Regions from separate parts of the Streptomyces sp. NPDC048417 genome, predicted to be linked through region 2. Evidence: riboswitches for the same ligand, from Rfam matches in the RefSeq annotation. Region 2 holds a riboswitch; the other holds the start of a gene.

Region 1 (11,859 bases), on a different contig from region 2:
TGCACGAGCTGTCGCCGCTGGTGGAGCCGCTGAGCCTGGACGAGGCGTTCGTGGACCTGGAGGCGGGCGAGGTGGCCTGGGACGCGGGGTCGGCGCGGCTGGTGGGGGAGAAGCTCCGCGCGGACATACGGGTCGCCACGGGGCTTGCCGGGTCGGTCGGGCTCGCCGCCTCCAAGATGCTCGCGAAGATCGCCTCCGAGCTGGCCAAGCCGGACGGACTGGTGCTGATCGAGCCGGGCACGGAGCGCGCGATGCTCGGGCCGATGTCGGTGCGGACCCTGCCGGGCGTGGGGCCGGCGACGGGGGACCATCTGCGGCGGGCCGGGATCACCACGGTCGACGAGATCGCCGAGGCGGGGGAGGACGAGTTGGTGAGGCTGCTGGGCAAGGCCCACGGGCACGCGCTGTACGCGATGGCGCTGGCGCACGACGAACGGCCCGTGGTCGCCGAGCGGGAGGCCAAGTCGGTCTCCGTCGAGGACACGTACGACGTGGACATCCATGACCGGATGCGAGTGGGGATGGAGGTGCAGCGGCTGGCCGACCGGTGTGTGCGCAGGCTTCGGGGGGCCGGGCTGTCGGGGCGGACCATCGTGCTGAAGGTTCGGCGGTACGACTTCTCGACGCTCACCCGGTCGGAGACGCTCAGAGGGCCGACCGACGACCCGGCGGTGGTGCGGGAGGCGGCCGCGCGGTTGCTGGACTCGGTGGACACGACGGGGGGCGTGCGGTTGCTGGGCGTGGGCGTGTCGGGGCTGGCCGACTACACCCAGGAGGATCTGTTCGCGCAGGCGGCAGGGGAGGCGGCGGAGATCCTGGCGGAGGAGGACGCTGCCGAGCCGGTCGCCGTGCAGGAGGCGGTCGTGGAGCGGAGATGGCCCGCGGGGCACGACGTTCGGCATGCCGAGTACGGGCACGGATGGGTGCAGGGCAGTGGCCTGGGGCGGGTGACGGTGCGGTTCGAGACTCCGTGGGCGGTGGAGCCGGGGCGGGTGCGGACGTTTCGGGTCGATGACCCTGAGCTGGAGCCGGTGGAGCCGCTGCCGCTGGTGCCGGGGGTTCCGGTGGACGGGGTGGGTGCATGACCCGGAGCAGGGCTGGGCCGGGGGTGGAATCACTTACCGCCGCCTGCCGGGTGCCTCGCCCACAAGGGGGTACCCCCAGCGCCCACCCGTGCCGCCTGGGGGTCCCCCCAGGTTTTGCGGGCTCTGGGGGAGGCCCGACTGCCTGCGGCTGGAGAACGCGCACCGTCGGCCGTCAGGCGCCCGCGTCCTCCGTTCCCGCCAGCTTGCCGAAGTCGTGGTCCGGGTGGTCGCGGGGTGGGGCGGTCGTGTCCAGGCCGTAGTGGTGGTAGAGCTGGAGTTCCTGCTCCGGGGACAGGTGGCGGCCCACTCCGAAGTCGGGAGCGTCCTTGATCAGGGCGCGGTCGAAGGGGACCTGGAGGGTGCCCTCGACCAGTTCGCTGGGGTCCAGGGGCACGAAGGCGTCCCGGGAGAACAGGCCGGTGCGTATGGCCGCCCACTCCGGCACGCCGGTCGCGTCGTCGAGGTAGACCTCGTCGATCGTGCCGATCTTGGTGCCGTTGCGGTCGAACGCCTTGCGGCCGATCAGGTTGCGCGGATCGATGTCGGTCTGCACGGGCCCTCCACTTGGTCGCAACTCATCCGTAAGCACTACAAAAGAGCACATTGAAGGAGGCGGCCACTCGAAGGCCCGTGCGTCGCCCTCGCTGGTAGGCTGGCAAGCGGCTGCTGACCCCGTGCGGGAGAGTCCTCCGGACAGACCGGAGGCGCCGAAGGAGCAAATCCTCCCCGGAATCTCTCAGGCTCACGTACCGCACGGACGAGGTCACTCTGGAAAGCAGGGCGGGCGTCGACGACGTTCGCTCTCACCGACGGTGCAAGCCGGATCCCCTGGGCGTCCGGCGAAGCTCTCAGGTTGAGATGACAGAGGGGGAGGCCGTCGGGGTGCCCGTGCCGGGGTACCCCTCGAAGGTCGCGTCAGACCAGGAGGCCTCCGCAATGACCGCCCAGCGTGTTCCGCTCTCCGAGCTCGAACAGGGAATCCCCTTCGAGCAGCGCCATATCGGGCCCGACCACGAGTCCCGGGCCAAGATGCTCGCCCAGGTCGGGTACGGCTCGCTCGACGAGCTGACCGCCGCCGCCGTGCCGGACGTCATCAAGAACGCCGACACCCTGGAACTGCCGGGCGCGCGCACCGAGGCCGAGGTGCTGGCCGAGCTGCGGTCGCTGGCCGACCGGAACCAGGTGCTCGACTCGATGATCGGGCTGGGCTACTACGGCACCTTCACGCCGCCCGTCATCCTGCGCAACGTGATGGAGAACCCCGCCTGGTACACGGCGTACACGCCGTACCAGCCGGAGATCTCCCAGGGGCGGCTGGAAGCGCTGCTGAACTTCCAGACCATGGTCGCCGAGCTCACCGGACTGCCCACCTCCGGCGCCTCGCTGCTGGACGAGGGCACGGCCGCCGCCGAGGCCGTGGCCCTGTCGCTGCGCATGGGCAAGAACAAGAAGGGCGTCTTCGTCATCGACGCGGACGCGTTCCCGCAGACCGTCGCCGTGATCCGGACGCGGGCCGAACCGACCGGGGTCGAGGTCGTCGTCGCGGACCTGAGCGACGGGATCCCCGCGGACCTCGCCGCCCGTGAGATCAACGGCGTGCTCGTCCAGTACCCCGGCGCCTCCGGTGCCGTACGCGACATCAAGCCGCTCGTCGAGCAGGCCCACGAGCTGGGCGCGCTGGTCACCGTCGCCGCCGACCTGCTCGCGCTGACCCTGCTGACCTCGCCGGGCGAGCTGGGTGCCGACATCGCCGTCGGTACGACCCAGCGGTTCGGTGTGCCGATGGGCTTCGGCGGGCCGCACGCGGGCTACATGGCGGTGCGGGAGAAGTTCGCGCGCAGCCTGCCCGGCCGGCTCGTGGGCGTGTCCGTGGACGCCGACGGGCACAAGGCGTACCGGCTCGCGCTGCAGACCCGTGAACAGCACATCCGCCGTGAGAAGGCCACCAGCAACATCTGCACCGCGCAGGTGCTGCTCGCCGTGATGGCCGGCATGTACGCTGTCTACCACGGGCCCGAGGGGCTGAAGGCCATCGCTCGGCGGACCCACCGCTACGCCACGATCCTGGCCGCGGGGCTCAGGGCCGGCGGGGTCGAGCTCGTGCACGGCGCCTACTTCGACACCCTCACCGCGCGCGTGCCCGGCAAGGCCGCCGAGATCGTCGCCACCGCCCGGCAGAGCGGTGTCAACCTGCGGCTCGTGGACGCCGACCACGTCTCCATGGCCTGCGACGAGACCACCGTGCGGGCCCAGCTGGGTGCCGTGTGGGCGGCCTTCGGGGTCGAGGGCGACGTCGAGGCGCTGGACGCGGTCGCCGAGGACACGCTGCCCGAGGCGCTGCTGCGCGGCGACGGCTACCTGGCCCACCCCGTCTTCCACCAGCACCGCTCCGAGACCGCGATGCTGCGCTACCTGCGTCGGCTCGCCGACCGGGACTACGCGCTGGACCGGGGCATGATCCCGCTGGGCTCCTGCACCATGAAGCTCAACGCGACCACCGAGATGGAGCCGGTCACCTGGCCCGAGTTCGGTCAGCTGCACCCCTTCGCGCCCGCCGAGCAGGCGCAGGGCTATCTGACGCTCATCCGTGAGCTGGAGGAGCGGCTCGCCGAGGTCACGGGCTACGACAAGGTGTCGCTCCAGCCCAACGCCGGGTCGCAGGGCGAACTGGCCGGGCTGCTCGCCGTACGCGCCTACCACCGTGCCAACGGCGACGAGCAGCGCACCGTGTGCCTGATCCCCTCCTCCGCGCACGGCACCAACGCCGCCAGCGCCGTCATGGCCGGGATGAAGGTCGTCGTCGTGAAGACCGCCGAGGACGGCGAGGTCGACGTCGAGGACCTGCGGGCGAAGATCGAGCAGCATCGCGACCAGCTCGCCGTGCTGATGATCACCTACCCGTCCACGCACGGCGTGTTCGAGGAGCACGTCGCGGACATCTGCGGTCAGGTGCACGAGGCCGGCGGCCAGGTGTACGTCGACGGGGCGAACCTCAACGCCCTGGTCGGGGTGGCCAAGCCCGGGCACTTCGGCGGCGACGTCTCGCACCTGAACCTGCACAAGACGTTCTGCATCCCGCACGGCGGCGGCGGTCCGGGTGTCGGTCCGGTGGCCGTACGGGCCCACCTGGCGCCGTACCTGCCCAACCACCCGCTCCAGCCGGCCGCCGGACCGGCGACCGGCGTCGGGCCGATCTCGGCCGCTCCGTGGGGCTCCGCCGGGATCCTGCCGATCTCGTGGGCGTACGTCCGGCTGATGGGCGGCGAGGGGCTGAAGCGCGCCACGCAGGTGGCCGTGCTCAGCGCCAACTACATCGCCAAGCGGCTGGAGCCGCACTACCCCGTGCTCTACACCGGTCCCGGCGGGCTGGTCGCGCACGAGTGCATCATCGATCTGCGGCCCCTGACCAAGGCGACCGGCGTGAGCGTCGACGACGTCGCCAAGCGGCTCATCGACTACGGGTTCCACGCGCCGACGATGTCCTTCCCGGTGGCCGGCACGCTGATGATCGAGCCGACCGAGTCCGAGGACCTCGGTGAGCTGGACCGGTTCTGCGAGGCGATGATCGCCATTCGCGCGGAGATCGACAAGGTCGGGGCGGGGGAGTGGCCCGCCGACGACAACCCGCTGCGGGGCGCTCCGCACACGGCCGCCGCGCTCGGTGGGGAGTGGGAGCACGCGTACTCGCGTGCGGAGGCCGTCTTCCCGGCCGGGGTGTCCGCCGCCGACAAGTACTGGCCGCCGGTGCGCCGGATCGACCAGGCCTTCGGAGACCGGAACCTGGTGTGCTCGTGCCCGCCGCTGGACGTGTACGAGGACTGATCCGCGGTACGGATACGAACAACAGAGGCCCCGCTTCGGCGGGGCCTCTCGCGTGCGGTTCCACCCGGGTTCTACGCAGGTTCTACGCGGGCTCTACGCCGGATACGCGTGGGTCCCTGTCGCCTTCACCGTCGCCCAGACCGGGGTGCCCGGGTGCAGGTCCAGTTCGGCGGCGGCGACCGTGGTGAGGTCGGCGGCGAGGGGGAGTTCGCCGGTCAGGTCGGCGCGGATCCGGTCGCCGTGGATCTCCAGGCCGGCGACCTCGCAGCGCCACAGGTTGCGGGCGCTGGCACCGGTGGGGCGGTCCCGGAAGAGAGTGACGGCGCTCGGCGGGAACGCGACGAACACGTCACCGGCGAGGTCGTCCGCGGTGGCGATGGCGGCCCCGGTGTCCAGCCTGACCAGGTGGCCCTCGGCCTCGGCCCGGCCGCGGTAGAGGTTCAGGCCGACCAGGTGGGCGATGTAGTCGGTGCGCGGGTGACGGGCGATGTCGGTGGGAGTGCCCTGCTGGACGATCGCGCCCTGCTCGATGACGATCAGACGGTCGGCCAGCACCATGGCGTCCAGCGGGTCGTGGGTGACCAGTACGGCCATGGCCTCGAACTCGGCCAGGTGACGGCGGAGTCGGGAACGCACGTCCAGTCGGGTGCGGGCGTCGAGGGCGGCGAGGGGCTCGTCCAGGAGCAGCAGGCGGGGGTGGGTGGCCAGGGCGCGGGCCAGTGCGACGCGCTGGGCCTGGCCGCCGGAGAGCCGGCGGGGTTTGGCGCCGGTGTGCTCCGCGAGGCCCATGCGGTCCAGCCAGGCGGCCGCCTGGGCGCGGGCCTCGGCCTTTGTCGCGCCGTGGCAGCGGGGGCCGAAGGCGACGTTGTCGAGGGCCGTGAGGTGGGGGAAGAGGAGGTAGTCCTGGAAGACGACGCCCACCGGGCGGGATTCGGGGGGCGTGCGGTCCAACTCCGTGCCGTCCAGGCGGAGATGGCCGGCGGTGAGGGGGGTGAGGCCGGCCAGGGCCCGGAGGGCGGTGGTCTTGCCGGCGCCGTTGGGGCCGAGGAGGGCGACGACCTCGCCGGGGGCGGCGGTGAGGGTGATGTCGATGTGGAAGGTGGGGCGGGTGACGACGAGGCGGGCGTCCAGGCCGTCGGACGCTGCGGGGCTCGGATGGGTCATGAGGCTGTCATCCAGCGGTCCCGCAGGCCCGCCAGTACCGCGATCGAGACGGTCAGCAGGACCAGGCTGAGGGCGATCGCCGCGTCGGGGTCGTTCTGGAGGGCCAGGTAGACCGCGAGCGGCATGGTCTGGGTGCGGCCCGGGAAGTTGCCGGCGAACGTGATCGTCGCGCCGAACTCGCCGAGTGCGCGGGCCCAGGCCAGTACCGAGCCGGCCGCGATGCCCGGGGCGATGAGGGGGAGCGTGACCCTGCGGAACGCCGTGAAGCGGGACGCGCCCAGGGTCGTCGCCGCCTCCTCGTAGCGCGGGTCGGCGGCGCGCAGCGTGCCCTCGACGCTGATCACCAGGAAGGGCATGGCCACGAAGGACTCGGCGATCACCACCGCGGTCGTCGTGAACGGGAGCGTGATCCCGAACCAGGAGTCCAGCCACTGCCCGACGACGCCGTTGCGGCCCAGGGCGAGGAGCAGGGCCACACCGCCGACCACCGGGGGGAGGACCAGGGGGAGTGTCACCAGCGCTCGTACCAGGCCTCGGCCGGGGAAGTCCGTGCGGGCCAGCAGCCAGGCCAGCGGGACGCCGAGGACCACGCTCACGGCAGTCGCCGCGGTCGCGCTGAGCAGCGAGAGCTGGAGGGCCTGCCACACCTCCGTGCTGGTCAGCAGCGACGGGAGGCTGCCCCAGGGGGCGCGCAGGAGCAGGGCGACCAGGGGCAGGAGGAGGAAGGCCAGGGCTACCGCTCCGGGGAGGAGGAGCGGTAGCGGCACGGTGGACCGGACGCGCCGGCGCCGTGGGCCGCCCGTGACGGCGACGGTCCCGGCGCCCTGCTCGTCGACTTTCGTCACGGCTTGAGGAACCCGGCCTGGTTCAGGACCTGCTGGCCCTCGGCGGACTGCACCAGCGCGATGAACGCCTTGGCCAGCGTCGGGTTCGGGGCGTTCTTCAGCAGGGCGATCGGGTAGTCGTTGATGGCGTCGGCGGACTCGGGGAACTCCACGCCCTCCACCTTGTCACCCGCGGCCTTCACATCGGTCTTGTAGACGACCGCGGCGTCGGCCTCCTTGAGGACCACCTTGTTGAGGGCGGACTTCACGTCCTCCTCGTAGGAGACCGGGGTCAGCTTGAGCTTGCTGGCGTCCAGGGCCTTCTGCGCGGCGGCGCCGCACGGCACCGTCTTGTCGCAGAGGACCACCTTCAGCGAGGACTTGGTGAGGTCATCGAGCGAGGCGACCTTGTCGGGGTTGCCCGGCAGGGTGGCGATCTCCAGCTGGTTGCGGACGAAGGTGGCCGGCGTGGTGGCGGTGTCCTTCTTGTCCGTCACGATCGCCATCGTCTTGGGGCTGGCGGCGGCGAAGACGTCGGCGGGGGCGCCGCTGGTGATCTGCGCGGCGAGGGTGTCACTGCCGCCGAAGCTGAAGTCGACCTTCGTCCCCGGGTGGGCCTTCTCGAAGTCCGCCTTCAGCGTCGTGAAGCTCTCCTTGAGGGAGGCCGCCGCGAACACGGTGATCGAGCCCGACAGCTTGGGTGACGCCGACGACGAGGTGTCCGACTTCGTCGTCGCGGACGAGTCGTCGTCCGAGGAGGAGCAGGCGCTCAGGGCCAGCAGGGCCGCGACCGAGGCACCGGCCACCTGAAGCGTCCGCCGGGTCCGGCGCGCGGAACGGGTCATCACGAGTGAACTCCTCTGAATCCAGATGAAAAAGCTGTCGCGCCCTGGTGCGACCTGTATATCGGCCGCCAGGCGATGATACTGCCGCACTTGCCAGGCGTAAGTCTTCTGTCACATCGCATGAGCTGCATACTTATCGCTTGAACCTGGCATGTGCGTTTGTACGGAGGTGCGCCGCGGGTACCGTCATCCAGGAGGTGGCCGCACATGACGCTCGCCGAACTCGATCTCACCGGGGACCTGGCACGGCCGGCCCGGTTCACCGTGTCCGACCTCCTGCGCTGGCCCCAGCACCGGGTGCGGGTCAGCTTCGACTGCGCCACCAGCGGCGTGCGGCGCCACTGCTTCACCGGACCCCTGCTGTACGACGTCCTCAGCGACGCGGGCCCCGGTTTCGACCCCGCCCGGCGCAAGGACCGCCTGCGCTTCCTCATCGCGGTCACCGGCGCCGACGGACACCACGCGCTGCTCTCCTGGGCGGAGATCGATCCGGATTTCGCCCACGCCCCCGTCCTGCTCGCCGTCGCCATCGACGACACCCCGCTGGACCTGGCGGGCCCGCAACTGGTCCTGCCGCAGGACCGCTGCGGGGCCCGGCACATCAGCGGCATCACGGCGATACGGGTGGACGGGGCATACGGCGGCCGGCGTCCAGTGCCCGCCACACCCGGTCGCGCGTCAGCGGCAACTCCGTGAACCGCACGCCGGTCGCGTCCCGCAGCGCGTTGGCCGGCGCCGGGGCGACCGGGTTGAACGGGCTCTCGCTCATCGACTTGGCGTCGAGCGGGCCGATGGCGTCCGCGGTCTCCATGAAGTGCACCTCGGTCCGCGGGACGTCCGCGTACTGCGGGAGCCGGTAGCGGCGGAAGGCCGCCGTCTCGACCGCGCCGCGCGCGTCCAGCCGTACGTTCTCGAAGAGCGTGGCGCCGAGCGCCTGGGCGATCCCGCCCTCCACCTGGCCCCTGCACTGCATCGGGTTCATCACCTTGCCGGCGTCGGCCGCGTGCACGCTGCGCAGCGCGGCGGGTGAGGAACGGCGTCTGCGAGCTGGTGCGGACGGTGAGCCGGCCGTCCTCGTCGATCCAGGCGACGGCGCCGTGCGTCTCCAGGCTGGCGTGCTGGACCCGCTGGGTGCGGAAGGTGTCCTCGTAGACGACGTCGGCCGCGGCGAACCCGGCCTCGACGTCCCCGATCTCACCGTGCGCCTCGCCGACGACGTTCGCCCGCGGACGGGAGATACGGGAGGCCGGCCCGTCCTTGTCATGGACCACGGGAGCACCGGCCGCATCGCCTCCTCCGGGTCGAGGACGGCGGGCAGGACGTCGTACGTCACCTCGATGCGGCGGCAGCCCTCCTCCGCCGCGGCCTCGCTGTCCGCCACGACCGCCGCGACCCGCTGGCCGATGTAGCGGACCGTGTCGTCGAGGAGGCGAGTGTCGTCCGGGTCCTCCTCGGGGTGCTCGTGGCGGGCGGTGGAGTAGTGCCGCTCCGGGGCGTCGTGGTGGGTCAGGACCGCGTGGACGCCCGGCACGCGCAGCGCGGCCGAGGTGTCGATCGCCGTGATCCGGGCGTGGGCGTGCGGGGAGCGCAGCAGCTTCATGTGGAGCAGGCCGGGCACCCCGATGTCGAAGGTGTAGCGGGCGGTGCCGGTGACGACCTGCGGTCCGGCCGGGGCGGGCAGGCTGCGTCCCACGGACTCGCCGGGAGACGGCTCCTCGACGTGCCTGATCCCGCGTACGGCGTCCTCGATGGCCCGGTAGCCGGTGCAGCGGCACAGGTTGCCCTTGAACGCCCGGGGGAGGTCGGTGAGTTGGTCGTCGGAAAGGGCGGCGTCATCAGGAAGCCCGCGGTGCAGAAGCCGCACTGGAAGCCCTGGGCGTCCAGGAACTTCTGCTGTACGGGGTGGAGTTCGCCCTCGGGGGAGGCCAGACCCTCGACGGTGGTGACCGTGCGGCCGCCGCCCGGAAGGCCGGGTAGAGGCAGCTGTGCACCGGCTCCCCGTCGACGTGGACCGTACAGGCGCCGCAGTCGCCCGCGTCACAGCCCTTCTTCACCCCGAACCAGCCGCGGTCGCGCAGATAGGTGCGCAGGCACTGGCCGGGGCGCGGCTCCGCGTCGTGGGACCGGCCGTTGACCTCGATCCTCATCGCTCCCCCAGTTCGCGGCGGATCTCCTCCGCCAGCCGGAACGTCATGTGCCGCCGCCACTCGGGCAGGCCGTGGATGTCGTCGAACCACTCGCCGTCGGCGACGGCGGACCCGATCGCCTCCCGCAGCGCCCCGGGCGTCGGCGGGAGCGGGAACCGCAGCCGCACCGGCCGCACGGTCGACGCGGTGACCGTGAGCGCGAAGGAGCCGTCGACGGGGTCGAGGGTGCCGATCACGAGGACGCCGGAGCGGCCCAGGCCGTAGAGGGAGGCCTGCCGGAACGCCGTACGGCAGGCCAGGGCCCGGGCGGACAGCGTGACCGAGCGCAGCAGTTCGCCGTCGGCCAGGTCCTTGCGGCCCGCGCCGGTCACGAAGGCGGTGACGGGGACCTGTCGTCGTACGCCGGCCTGGTCGATCAGCTGGCACTGCCCGTCGAGGGCGGCCGTGAGCGAGATCATCGGGCCGGCCGGGAGGGCGTTGCAGAGGTTGCCGCCGACCGTGGCCATGTTCCAGATCTTGAAGGAGGCCAGGAAAGCCCGGCAGCACTGCTCGAACAGAGGGGCGGCCCCGGTCGTCAGTGTGGCCGCGAATCGCGACAGTTGGGCGATGGTGCAGGTGGCGGCGACCTCCAGGGAACCGTCCGGGGTGACGGCGACCGGCCGCCAGCCGGTGCGGCTCAGGTCGACCAGGCGGCGCAGCCGCGGCTGGGGTTCGGAGAAGAGGTACGTCCCGCCGCCCAGCCAGGCGTCGCCGGGGCGCCAGGGCGCCAGGGCGCCGGGTCCCGGGCGTCGCGGATCTCCACCACCGTGTTCAGGTCCATGCCGGTCAGTGAAGCAACGCGCGCCTGCCCGGCACGACTGGTGCGGGGCACGGAAAAAACGAGCAGGGCCGGGCCGGTCCTGGATGATTCACCAAGAGGCGTTCCGTACGAAGAGACTTGCATTTACAATGCCGTAACTCGCACTCACCTGGTGAATGCGAGGCTGGCGCGAGGAGTCTGAGCGCATGCACGTCGAACACCTCCTGAAGGACGTCTCCCTCGGGCTGCGCCCGCTGTGGGCGCAGGACGCGCTGCTGGCGCGTGAGATCACCGGAGTGACCGTGACGGATCTGGAGGATCCGGCGCGGTTCGTGCGGCCGGGGGAGGTGGTGCTCAGCGGGCTGGTCTGGTGGGCGCCGGGCAGGGCGGAACGCTTTGTCTCGGCCCTGAAGGAGGCCGGGGCCGCCGCGCTGTTCGCGGGGGAGGAGACCCACGGGGGCGTGCCCGAGGAACTGGTGGAGGCCTGCGTGCGGCATCGCGTCCCGGTCGCGGGGGTGCCGGCGCACATCATGTTCCGGGCGATCACGGACACCGTGTACCTGAGGCAGTGGGGCGAGCTGAGCCGTCGGCAGGCGCTGCCGGAGAACGCGCGGGTACGGCTGAGCCGGCTGCTCGCACAGGAGGCCGGGCCCGGGGACGTCCTCGCGGCCGCCTTCGCGCATCTGGACGGGATCGCCGCCTATGTGTTCACGTTGTCCGGGCGGACCGTCACGGCCACGGCGGGTGCGGTGGCCGTCCCGGCCCGGGAGGCGGCGGCGCTGGTCGCGGACGGGCGCGGGGTGACCGTGTCCGTGGCCGCCGACAGCGTCTCGCCGTACGAGCGCTGGCTGCTGTATCTGCCGGACCCGGACAGCGCGCCGGCCGGGATGCTGCACGAGGTGGCCGCGGCGCTGGGGCGTTGCCAGGAGGCCGTGGTCCGGCGCCGGGCCGGCGAGCACCAGGCCGCCGACGAGCTGGGCGCGCTGCTCACCGCGCCGGGAGCGACCGAGGGGGCTCTGCTGGCCGCCGTACTGGAGTGCGGGCTGCCCGCCGACGGGCCCTACCGGGTGTTCGTCGCCGACACCGGGGCGCGGCGGCCCGGGCTCGCCGAAGGGGCGCTGGCGGAGGTCGCCGGGCAGGTGGCGCCCGGGGCGGCGGTGGGACGGCTGCCGG
Region 2 (11,859 bases):
CGTCTCCGGCGCCTCCGCCTCAGCGACCGCCTCCGTTGCCTCCGCCTCGGCGACCGGTTCCGGCGTCTCCGCCTCGGCGACCGGTTCCGGTGCCTCCGCCTCAGCGACCGCCTCCGGTGCCTCCGCCTCCGCGGCCGGCTGCTCCGCCGTCTTGGCCTCGGCGGCCGTCTCCGCCTCCAGTGCGGCCACCGCCGCCGACGTCTCCGCCGACTCCGCCAGCACCTCGTCGGCGACCAGTTCGGCCGCCTCCTTGGCCACGGTCAACAGCACGGTGTCCTGCGGGGCCTGGTCCTCGAAGTTCTCCGGGTGGTGGCAGGCGACCTGCTGACCGGGCTTCAGCTCGACGAGCGCCGGCTCGGTCGTCTTGCAGATCTCCGTCGCCTTCCAGCACCGGGTGTGGAAGCGGCAGCCGCTCGGCGGGGAGATCGGCGAGGGCACGTCGCCCTTGAGGAGGATGCGGTCGCTCTTGGCGTTCCTGCGCCGCGGGTCCGGGATCGGCACCGCCGACATGAGCGCCTTGGTGTACGGGTGCATCGGCGCCTTGTACAGCGACTCGCGGTCGGCCAGCTCCACGATCTTGCCGAGGTACATCACCGCGATCCGGTCCGAGACGTGCCGGACCACCGAGAGGTCGTGCGCGATGATCACGTACGTCAGGCCGAGCTCCTGCTGGAGGTCGTCCAGCAGGTTGACGACCTGGGCCTGGATCGACACGTCGAGCGCGGAGACCGGCTCGTCCGCCACGACCAGCTTCGGGTTCAGGGCGAGCGCGCGGGCGATGCCGATGCGCTGGCGCTGACCGCCGGAGAACTCGTGCGGATAGCGGTTGTAGTGCTCGGGGTTGAGGCCCACGACCGACAACAGCCGCTGGACCTCCGCCCGGACACCGCCCGGGGGCGTGACGCCCTGGAGCTTGAAGGGGGCGCTGATGATCGTGCCGATGGTGTGGCGCGGGTTCAGCGAGGAGTACGGGTCCTGGAAGATCATCTGCACGTCGCGGCGCAGCGGACGCATGGCGCCCACACCGAGGTGGGTGATGTCCCTGCCCTCGAACTCGACCTTGCCGCCGGTCGGCTCCAGCAGCCGGGTGATCAGCCGGCCCATCGTCGACTTGCCGCAGCCCGACTCGCCCACGACGCCCAGCGTCTCACCGGACTTGACCTCGAAGTCGAGGCCGTCGACCGCGTGCACGGCACCGACCTGCCGCTGGAGCAGGCCTTTTCTGATCGGGAAGTGTTTCTGGAGCCCGGTCACCTTCAGCAGGGTCTCGCCGGGGGCGGCGTCCTTGGTGAGGGTGGCGCCTTCGCTCTGCGCAGGGATGGTCACCGCTTTGTCCTCGCTCACAGCTTCGGCGCAATCTCTTCGGTCCAGATCCGCTCCCGCTGTTCATGCGTCATGTGGCAGGCGGCCCAGTGCTGGCTGCCGACCTCGGTCAGCTCGGGGCGGACCGTGCGGGTGACGTTGTCCTTCGGGACGTCGGCGTACGGGCAGCGCGGGTTGAAGGCGCAGCCGGACGGGACGTTGATCAGCGAGGGCGGGGATCCCTTGACCGGGATCAGGCGCTCCTGCTGCTCACGGTCGAGGCGGGGCATCGAGCCGAGCAGTCCCCAGGTGTAGGGGTGGCGGGGCTCGTAGAACACCTCCTCGGCCGGTCCGCGCTCGATGCAGCGGCCGCCGTACATCACCAGGATGTCGTCGGCGAGTTCGGCGACGACGCCCAGGTCGTGGGTGATGATGATGACCGCGGAGCCGAACTCCGTCTGCAGATCCCGGATCAGGTCGAGGATCTGCGCCTGGACGGTCACGTCCAGGGCGGTCGTCGGCTCGTCCGCGATGAGCAGCTCGGGGTTGTTGACCAGCGACATCGCGATCATCGCGCGCTGGCGCATACCGCCGGAGAACTCGTGCGGGTAGCTGTCGATGCGCTTGTCGGGCTGCGGGATGCCCACCCGGTCGAGCATCTCGACCGCGCGCTTCTTCGCGGTCTTCTTGTCGACGTCGTGGTGGATCCGGTACGCCTCCACGATCTGCTGGCCGATCGTGTAGTACGGGTGCAGCGCGGACAGCGGGTCCTGGAAGATCATCGCCATGTCCCGGCCGCGCAGCTTGCGCACGTGGTCGGGGTCGGCGGACAGCAGCTCGGTGCCGTCCAGCCAGATCTCGCCGGAGATCTGTGCCTTGCGCTTGCCGTACTGGCCGGCGGTGTGCAGGCCCATGATGCCGAGCGAGGTCACCGACTTGCCGGAGCCGGACTCGCCCACGATGCCGAGGGTCTTGCCCTTCTCCAACGTGAAGCTGAGCCCGTCGACGGACTTGACCAGGCCGTCGTCGGTCGGGAAGTGCACCTTCAGGTCGCGCACTTCCAGGAAGGACGTCGGGGCGGGCGAGGTGAGCGTGGGCTCGCCCACAGCCGCTCCGCTCTGGTGCAGTTCGGTCATCCCAGCCTCACTCGCGGGTCGATGGCAGCGTACAAGAGGTCCACGGCGAGGTTGGCGACGGCGATCGCGAGGGCCGCGAACAGGGTCACCCCGAGAATGACCGGCAGATCATGACTGCTGATCGCCTGGACCGCGGCGAGGCCGAGGCCAGGAAGGTTGAACGTGGACTCCGTCAGCACGGCACCGCCGAGCAGCGCACCGATGTCCAAGCCGAAGACGGTGAGGATCGGGGTCATCGCGGAGCGCAGGGCGTGTCTGGTGATGACCACCCGCTCCCCGAGTCCCTTGGCCCGGGCGGTGCGGATGTAGTCCTCTCCGAGCACCTCGAGCATGGTGGCCCGGGTCAGGCGTGCGTACATCGCGGCGTTGAGCAGGGCGAGCACGATCCATGGTAGAAGCAGCGTCTCGAACCACACCCCGATGGAGTCGCCCGTGTTCAGGTCGTCCTTGAGGTGGATCCAGCCAAGGCTGTGCACGAACAGGCCCATGGCCACCATGCCGGTGAAGAAGACCGGCAGGGAGACACCCGCGAGCGCGCCGACCATCGCGGCACGGTCCCAGAACGAGCCCCGCTTGAGCGCGGAGACGATACCGGCGGCGACACCTGCCACCAGCCACAGGACACACGCGCCGGCGGCGAGCGCGCCGGTGACGGGCATCGCCTCCTTCAAGGTGTCCCACACCGGCTTCTCGGTGACGAAGGAGTAGCCGAAGCAGGGCGCGGGGCAGTGCGTGACGTCGTTTCCGTTGGCGTAGTCACGTCCGAGCGGGATGCCCTTGATGAAGTCCCAGAACTGCACGAGCACCGGCTGGTCGAGACCGAGCTTGGTGCGAATGCCCTCGATCTGTTCGGCCCCGGTGGCCTTGCCCGCGAACAGGACGGCGACGTCCTGGCCCGCCCATTTCGGAAGGACGTAGAAGACGGTGAAGGTCGCGAGCAGAACGACCAGCACCATGACGATTATGGCGAACAGACGCCGGATGAGATAAGCAAGCACTGTGTGCGGCCCGGCGGTGGCCGGGCCTCCTCGTGGGAGGTCCCGGCCACCGCCAGGGCCATCACCTGCCCTTCGGACTGGCGGGTTTCGGCGGCAAGGGTGCGATCACTTCGGGTGTGCGTCGACTACTTGACGACGCCCAGCGAGACGTAGTCGTAGCGGCCGTTGTAGGCAGCGGACGAGTAGATGTTCGTCAGACGCGGACCGCGCCAGGAGATGTTCTTCTCGTAGATGAACGGCATCCAGTCGGCGTTGTCGAGGAGCTGCTTGTTCATCTGCTCGTAGTACGCCTTGGACTTGGCCGGGTCGGTCGACGCGATCGCCTCATCGAACAGCTTGTCGATCTGCGGGTCCTTGATCTGCGACTCGTTGTAGTTGCCGTTGTCGAAGATGAACCGGCTGTCGAACAGCGGCTGGCCGTAGCCCTGGCCGGTGGCGAAGTCGGGACCCCAACCGCTCATCGTCATGCCGTAGCCGCGCGACTTCACGACCTTCGGCGAGCCGGTGATGCTGGAGGACTGGGCACCGTCGATCGAGTCGACCTCGATCTTGATGCCGACCTTGGCGAGCTGCTCCTGCAGGGCCTCGGCCGTGTCCACCTCGGACGGGTTGTTGGTCCGCGCTGTGATCTTGGTGGAGAAGCCACTCGGCTTGCCACACTGCTTCAGCTCGTCCTTGGCCTTGGCGTCGTCCGGCTTGCCCTTGCGGGCCAGGATCCCGTAGGGGTCGTAGTCGGAGTAGCCCGGGATGGACGTCGGGAAGACCGAGTTGGCGATGGCACCGCCCGCCTGGGCGCCGCCACGGGTCTGCTGCAGGCCCGCGAAGTCGGTCGCGTAGAAGACGGCCTTGCGGCAGTGGACGTTGTCCAGGGGCTTCGCGCTGTGGACCAGGGCCACGTACCGGACGAAGGAGGTCTGGATGTTGTCGACGTCCGCCCGGTGGTCCTCGACCGCGGTGATACGGCCCGACTGGGTCATGCCGGTGCCGTTGACGTCGAGGTCGTAGTCACCTTCCATCAGCTTCTTGTCGTTCTCCTCCAGGTTGGCGGAGATCGTCACGGTGATCTTGTCCGGCAGCGCCGGACGGATCGGGTCCGAGGCCTTGTTCCAGGCGGTGTTGCGGACCAGCGTCAGGCTCTTGCCGGCGTCGTAGGACTGAACCTTGTACGGGCCCGAGGAGAACGGGTGCTGGGTGTACTTGGCACCCGTGTCCTTGCTCGCCTTGACCGGTGCGCCGGTGGGCATGGCGAGGAACTGCTCGAAGTCGGCGTTCGGCTTGGGCAGTTTGAAGACGATGGTCTGGTCGTCGGGGGTCGCGATGGCCTTCAGACCCAGCTTGTCCTTGGTCTTGTCCTTGTACGGACCCTTGTACTCGCCCTTGGGGTCGAGGGTCTGCTTGAGGTACGCCGGGCCTCCGGTGATCACGTCGGTGGCCCAGATACGCTCGATGCCGTACTTGACGTCCTCGGAGGTCAGCTTGGAGCCGTCCTCCCAGGTGAGTCCGGAGCGCAGCTTGTAGGTGTAGGTCTTGCCGTCGGTGGAGACCTGCGCGGGGCCGGTGGCCAGGTCGCCGACCAGCTTGTTGGAGGCGTCACCCGGCTTGGTGTCGTAGGTGACCAGGGTGCGGCTGAAGTACCGCATGAAGTCCCAGGTCATGCCGTAGTAGGTGCGCTGCGGGTCAAGGGAGTCGAAGTCCTGCTTGCCTATGAACTTCAGCGTCCCGCCCTTCTTGGTGGACGCGTTGACGACCTTGTTCAGGGCAGCGTTGAAGCCGGCGCCCTTGTCCTTGCTGTCGCTGTCGTCCCCGCCGCCGCCGCATGCGGTGGTACCCACCAGCGCTGCCACCACGAGAGACGCTCCGGCGACAAATCGCCGCCTCGGGAAACCTGTGGACATTTTCTCGTAACCTCCGAGATCCGCGTTCCCGGGCCTGTGCCGGAGAACCATGAAGAGAGCCACCTGACAGTAAGGCAGGGGCAAGAGGTGCGTCAGCGTGTTCCCTTGGGGTCCAGCGCATCACGCAAGCCGTCCCCGAAAAGGTTGAAAGCAAGGACGGTGACGAAGATCGTGACACCGGGGAAGACCATGAACATCGGGTCGTGCTCGTAGGTCTGCAGCGCGTCACGGAGCATGCCGCCCCATGACGCGGTCGGCGGCCGGACACCCGCCCCGAGGAAGCTGAGGGCCGCCTCGGTGAGGATATTGGTGGGAATCATGAGGGTCGCGTACACCAGGATCGGTGCGACGAGGTTGGGCAGCAGTTCCCTGAACAGAATGTGCCGACGTCCTCCGCCCAGGCTTCGCGCCGCTTCGATGTACTCGCGCTCCCTGAGGCTGAGCGTCTGACCGCGGACGATGCGGCCGACATAGGGCCACCCGAAGAAGCCGATGACCAGGACGAGGACAGCGATGCGCACTCCCGAGCCGGTCAGACCCAGCAGGTCGTCGGGCAGGACCGAGACCAGGGAGATGATGAACAGCAACTGCGGAAAGGAGAGCAGGGCGTCCATGACGCGGCTGATCAGCGAGTCGACCCAGCCTCCGAAGTAGCCCGCCACGACACCGAACAGCGTGCCGAGGACCACCGCGACCACCGCGGCGAGAAATGCCACGAGGAGCGAAATACGGGCACCGTAGATGATACGGCTGAAAACGTCCCGCCCCTTGTTGGGCTCGACTCCGAAGAGGTAGTCACCGCTCACACCGCCCCAAGCACCCTGGGGAAGGTTGGTGAAGGGGTCCAGCTTCTCCTGGTGGAATTCGTTCGGAGGGTGGCCGAGCAGCGAGACGATCAACGGAGCGAAGACCGCGACCAGTACCAGGAAGACCACGAAGACGCCCCCTGCGAGCGCCACCTTGTCCTGCTTCAGACGGCGCCAGGCGATCTGCTTGAGGGTCCGGCCCTCGATCTTCGTGCCGCCTCCCGTCTCCGGCGACACAGTGGGGGCCGCTTCCGCGGTCGTGTCGTGCAATGGCGCCGTCATCTGGCAGGGACCCCTCTCAACCGGCGGTAGCCGGCGCGCGTTTGCCGCTGGTAGCGGCCTCGAACGATCAGTCACACAGAGGGCGAACCCCTAGCGAAGGGAGTCTTAAACGCCCAAGCGATCAGTCGCCAGCCTTGACGGCGAATGGATGCGCAACCGTGATGCAAGCAGCGGTTTCCCGTTATGCGGACGCGGAATCGCGCGGGGCGAACACAAGGCCCGCCGACCCGGACCGGAGATGTGATTCACCTCACGCCGTGGAAACAACATGAAAGCATTCGCGGCCATTGCGCGGCAATTCACTGCCTGATCAATCGGGACAATCGACTCATCGGGCACAGGGCCCATCAGACGCAAAGGACGACATTTGAGGATTCCTTGAGCCTTCGTCAGCCGCGCCCGGCAACTCCGCTGGCGGATCCCGGACCCGGACGCCAGCGTCCCCACTGCCAACAGACAGAGCGCCCAACTCGCCCTCACCCATGGGCAGTTGGTCGTGTGCAGGGAGTCATGACGACAGGCGGGTAGCTCACCGCGCCGGCGCCGCCCTCGCGACGCCGGCGGGCTCACTGACCATCGTCGCGGTGTCGGCGGGTACGGCCTCGGCCGGCGCCGTTGTGGAGTTGCCCCGGCGAGGCCGAGGCGGAGATCGGCAAGTGGATCGCCGAGGCCGAGATCAAGGCCGGCGTGCAGCTCACGAAGAAGTGGTCCCACAAAGAGGAGTGGGAGTACGTGCTCTACATCGAGAAGGGCAGGACCCAGCGCATTCGGATGTGGCACCTGGCCAAGTCCCGGACCATCACGAAGTACATCTGGGACGTCGCCAAGTGCTCCAAGACCGAGGTGAAGTGGAAACACGCCATGGTCACCCCGATGAAGGGCGACTCCCACAACGAGTGGCTGCGCGAGAACGCGTGACACGCGACGCGTAGGAACGGGACCCCGCAGCGGTGCGGGGTCCCGTTTCGTCTGTGCGGACGGCAGGCGGCTCAGTAGCCCCTGCGGGCAGGCGGGTACCCGTATCCCGCCGCGTGCGCCGGTGGCGACGCCTCATGCGCCTCACGGTCGTAGAAGGGACGGGCACTCGCTCTCATCCACATCACGATCGGGTCGTACTCATCGGTTATGGCGACCGTGGATACCGGCAACCCGTCCGGCACCGCCCCGATCGACTGCTGCATCATCGCCCGCACCGAGTCCACCGCCGGCGGCGACGTGTCGTAGACGTCGAGGCCGATCGCAAGATACGGCGCCCCCAGCGCCGGCTGCACCCAGGCACGCCGCAGGGAGCGGACCGCGGCGGTACGGTGGGCGTTCTGCGACAGCAGCGCGTAGAACTGCGGGATCTCGATGGCCGGTTCCGACAGGCGCAGCGGCCCGGCGGGCTGCCGGTCCAGTCCCGTCGCGATGCGGCGCAGGTCCAGCCAGGGGATGCCGACACCGCCGCCCGGGGCGTGCGGGTTGAGCCACAGACCGTAGTGGTCGGGATAGAGCGTGCGGGCCACGTCGAGACCGTCGACCACCTCGTACGAACGGTTCCAGCCGCTCGCCGAGAGTTCCTGGGCCGAGGTCACGCAGGGGGCGTAGCCGTGGCCGTCGACCTCCATGTTCCCGTACTGGGCGTCGGGGGAGCCGGCCTGGCCGTGCCAGAGCAGCATCCAGATCTGGCCGGAGGAGGGCGTGGCGAGGGCGCGGAGGAGTGCCTCGTAGGCGTCGTAGCGCCCGGGGGTTACCTGGCGCAGCATGTGCTCGACCTGTCCGGTCGCCGCGGTGCCGCTGGCGCTCACGTGTTACCGCCCCTTCATGTGTTACCCCGCGTTTGGAGACAGCTTATGCGCCCAAGGGGTGGGAGCCGATTGTCCGGACGCGAGTGCGGGTTCGTCGTGGAACTTCCCGCCCACGCGGCGGAGCCGCAGATCGGCACGGTCCCGCCTCCCTCGGTCGGGTACCCCAACGGCGTTTCTAGTGACCGTACTGATAGAAGGGGCGGACGTTCTCCCGCATCCAGTGGCCCACCGGGTCGTCCGCCACATCGAGCAGGACCAGGTTCACCGGCCACTTCACCGGGACCCGGCCGAGGGCCTTGCCCAGCGCCTCCAGGGGCAGCGCCCTGATGTCCCCCTCCCAGTGGGAGAGTTCGACGCCCACGAACATCACGGGGTCCGCCGTCTCGACCGCGGCCAGGCAGCGGCGGGCCGTGGCGACCACGCCGGTCCCGGCGAACTCGGCGGAGGCGGCGGCCAGGAAGTCCATCGGGTCGTCCTGCCAGTCCGGTTCGAAGAGCCGGACCCGGCCGCCCGAGGCGGGGCCGTCCAGTTCGCTGCGGCCGGTCCGGCACAGCTCGGCGACCGCCTCCGGCGGCAGCGGGACGCCCACCACTCCCCCGGGGTTCACGGCGATGCCGACCTGCGGGGGCAGACCGCGGGCGAACTCGACGGCCGGGGCGATCGTGTACGACAGATGGGAGCCGACCACCTGGCGGAACTGCTCCTCGGAGCTGAAGACCGGGACGTACACCCGGCCCTCGATCTCCGTGGTGGGCAGGTCCAGCGGGCCGCTGTGCGGGCCGCCGCCCTCCGGTAGCGGGATCCACAGGAAACTGCGGGCCAGTACCTCGATGAGCCGGCCCGCCGCCGCGGGGACGCCGAGGGAGGCCGACAGCACCTCCTCCAGTTCGTTGCCGGGCCAACCGCCGTGCGGGTGGGGGTGCGCCTGTGCCGGGAAGTCCGCGGGAATGTCCGCCGGGAAGTCCATCTGCCTACCGCCTGCTGGAAACCACTGCTGCTGAGGCTGAAAAGGCTAGCGGGTGGCTGTGACAATGCCTCACCCCGTGAGCCGCCCCGCTTTCCGGAAAGCCTCACCCGGCGGGCTCCTCCGCCTCCTGGAAGGCGATCCGGCACAGCACGTCCGCCGCGTCCCGGTCAAGCAGCACCGCGGAGCCGACGCCCTGGGGCAGCCCGCCCTGCTCCACCGCGCGCACCAGGCGGCCGGCGGCGTGACGGTGCCGCAGGAACGCGTACCGGGAGACGCCCCGGCCGCGCTCACGCTGGCCGTCCCGTGCCGTGCCCGGCGTGACGTCCAGGAGCAGCAGGTGCAGGGTGCCGCCGCGGCGGCGGGCCTCGCGGGCCAGCCAGTCGCGCACCCAGGCCTGGGTACCGCAGTCGTGCACCACCACGCCCTCGCCGGTGCGCAGCGCGCGGCGCAGTCCGGCGTAGTGCGCGAGGCGCACCAGCGGGCGGTAGAGGGCGTACGGCAGGAAGCGGGCCAGACGGGCGTCCCAGCGGTCGCGGGTGTCCTGGGAGTCGATCCGTCTGCCCTGGACGGTGCGGTGCATCAGGGTGGACTTGCCGCTTCCGGGCAGCCCGGTGACCACGACCAGGTCACGGGGGCCGAAGAGCAGACCGTGCGGGCTGTGGCCGGCCCGGTCGCGCAGATCGCGGACGACCGGCGCCATGGGGGTCCCCCCGCGCGAGCGCAGCCGAGCGTGGGGGAGCCCCCCGCACCGCTCGCGGGCCGGGGCCGTCGGCTGCTCGGGCAGGGCGATGCCCGTCGTCGCCGCGTATGCCGTGGTCCTTGTCACCGTGATCGTCCTCCCTGGGGTTCAGGAAAGGTTCTCCCCACTTAACGTAAAGAGAAGGTAATGCACGGTGTCTCGCGGTTCCGTCCGGCTCCGGCCACAGGCCTGTTACAAAGCTCCGCCCGGCATGCAATGATGTGGCCGCCAACTGCATACCGGCCGTTTGAATCCGCGCGGGAGAGTCCCCAGCAGCCTTCGCTGGGGCGCCGAAGGAGCAAGTCCCTCCCTTGAATCTCTCAGGCCCCGTTACCGCGCGGGCGAGGCACATCTGAAAAGCGGGCCGCTGTGTCGGTGGCCCCACCCAAGGTGCAAGCCGTGACCACCGGTGTGGTCAGGGCGAACCTCTCAGGTTCCGATGACAGATGGGGAGGACAGACCTCGCCTGTCATGCCCTGGGATCTTTGGGAGACGACCGACCGATGAGCAGTTCCGATTCCGCTGGACTCCGCCGTACCGCGCTCGATGCCCTGCATCGCTCGCTCGGCGCCACCATGACCGACTTCGCCGGCTGGGACATGCCCCTGCGCTACGGCTCCGAGCGCGACGAGCACGTCGCCGTGCGGACCAGGGCCGGGCTCTTCGACCTCTCTCACATGGGCGAGATCGCCGTGACCGGCCCCCAGGCCGCCGCCCTGCTGAACCACGCCCTGGTCGGCAACATCGCCTCCGTCGGCGTCGGGCGCGCCCGCTACACCATGATCTGCCGGGCCGACGGCGGCATCCTCGACGACCTGATCGTCTACCGGCTGGCCGAGACCGAGTACCTGGTGGTGGCCAACGCCTCCAACGCCCAGGTGGTCCTCGACGCGCTGACGGAGCGCGCCGCCGGGTTCGACGCCGAGGTGCGGGACGACCGGGACGCGTACGCGCTGATCGCCGTCCAGGGACCGGAGTCGCCCGGGATCCTGAAGTCGCTGACCGGCGCCGACCTGGACGGCCTGAAGTACTACGCCGGGCTGCCCGGCACCGTCGCCGGGGTCCCGGCGCTGATCGCGCGCACCGGCTACACCGGCGAGGACGGCTTCGAGCTGTTCGTGAAGCCCGAGCACGCGGTGGAGCTGTGGCAGGCGCTGACCGAGGCGGGTTCCCCGGTGGGCCTGGTGCCCTGCGGGCTGTCCTGCCGGGACACCCTGCGCCTGGAGGCGGGCATGCCGCTGTACGGGCACGAGCTGACCACCTCGCTGACCCCCTTCGACGCCGGGCTCGGCCGGGTGGTGAAGTTCGAGAAGGACGGCGACTTCGTAGGGCGCGAGGCGCTTCGGGAGGCCGCCGACCGAGCCGCCGCCGAGCCGCCGCGGGTGCTCGTCGGCCTGGTCGCCGAGGGCCGCCGGGTGCCGCGCGCCGGGTACCCGGTGGTCGCCGGCGGCGAGGTGATCGGCGAGGTCACCTCCGGTGCCCCCTCCCCCACACTGGGCAGGCCGATCGCGATGGCTTACGTCGACGCGGCGCACTCGGCGCCGGGCACGGCGGGCGTGGGCGTGGACATCCGGGGCAGCCACGAACCGTACGAGGTCGTGGCACTGCCGTTCTACAAGCGGCAGAAGTAGACCCACAGCGCCAGAAGCAGATCCACAGGGAGACACTGAGCGCGGCAGCGCGTGACCCTGCGCACATTTCCGCTGCTCACGCACGTTTCCAGCAGTCCTCTTTCACCAGCACTCCCCCGCGTACAGGAGAATTCAGGCCATGAGCAACCCCCAGCAGCTGCGTTACAGCAAGGAGCACGAGTGGCTGTCGGCCGCCGCGGACGGCGTGGCGACGGTCGGCATCACGGAGCACGCGGCCAACGCGCTCGGTGACGTCGTCTTCGTCCAGCTCCCGGCCGTCGGCGACACCGTGACCGCGGGCGAGTCCTGCGGCGAG

Evidence for each region. A riboswitch is a leader RNA that binds a small molecule or an ion and turns the genes downstream of it on or off. The one in region 2 is predicted to bind glycine.
Region 1: another riboswitch for glycine. It lies ahead of gcvP (aminomethyl-transferring glycine dehydrogenase); the one in region 2 lies ahead of gcvT (glycine cleavage system aminomethyltransferase GcvT).

Annotation. Positions count from the first base shown of each region.
Region 1 covers NZ_JBEZKI010000054.1:9,272-21,130, forward strand. The annotation lists gene AB0D59_RS48550 (DNA polymerase IV) at 1-1,085, shown strand, start outside; gene AB0D59_RS48555 (PRC-barrel domain-containing protein) at 1,258-1,638, opposite strand; glycine riboswitch at 1,753-1,847, shown strand; gene gcvP (aminomethyl-transferring glycine dehydrogenase) at 2,022-4,907, shown strand; gene AB0D59_RS48565 (ABC transporter ATP-binding protein) at 5,001-6,071, opposite strand; gene AB0D59_RS48570 (ABC transporter permease) at 6,068-6,916, opposite strand; gene modA (molybdate ABC transporter substrate-binding protein) at 6,913-7,740, opposite strand; gene AB0D59_RS48580 (molybdopterin-dependent oxidoreductase) at 7,948-8,436, shown strand; partial or broken gene AB0D59_RS48585 (2Fe-2S iron-sulfur cluster-binding protein) at 8,351-9,887, opposite strand; partial or broken gene AB0D59_RS48590 (FAD binding domain-containing protein) at 9,884-10,707, opposite strand; gene AB0D59_RS48595 (PucR family transcriptional regulator) at 10,893-11,859, shown strand, end outside.
Region 2 covers NZ_JBEZKI010000028.1:95,851-107,709, forward strand. The annotation lists gene AB0D59_RS36955 (dipeptide ABC transporter ATP-binding protein) at 1-1,344, opposite strand, end outside; gene AB0D59_RS36960 (ABC transporter ATP-binding protein) at 1,341-2,438, opposite strand; gene AB0D59_RS36965 (ABC transporter permease) at 2,435-3,436, opposite strand; gene AB0D59_RS36970 (ABC transporter substrate-binding protein) at 3,562-5,331, opposite strand; gene AB0D59_RS36975 (ABC transporter permease) at 5,424-6,419, opposite strand; gene AB0D59_RS36980 (hypothetical protein) at 7,035-7,337, shown strand; gene AB0D59_RS36985 (enhanced serine sensitivity protein SseB C-terminal domain-containing protein) at 7,409-8,206, opposite strand; gene AB0D59_RS36990 (enhanced serine sensitivity protein SseB) at 8,382-9,173, opposite strand; gene AB0D59_RS36995 (AAA family ATPase) at 9,277-10,005, opposite strand; glycine riboswitch at 10,161-10,258, shown strand; gene gcvT (glycine cleavage system aminomethyltransferase GcvT) at 10,416-11,543, shown strand; gene gcvH (glycine cleavage system protein GcvH) at 11,683-11,859, shown strand, end outside.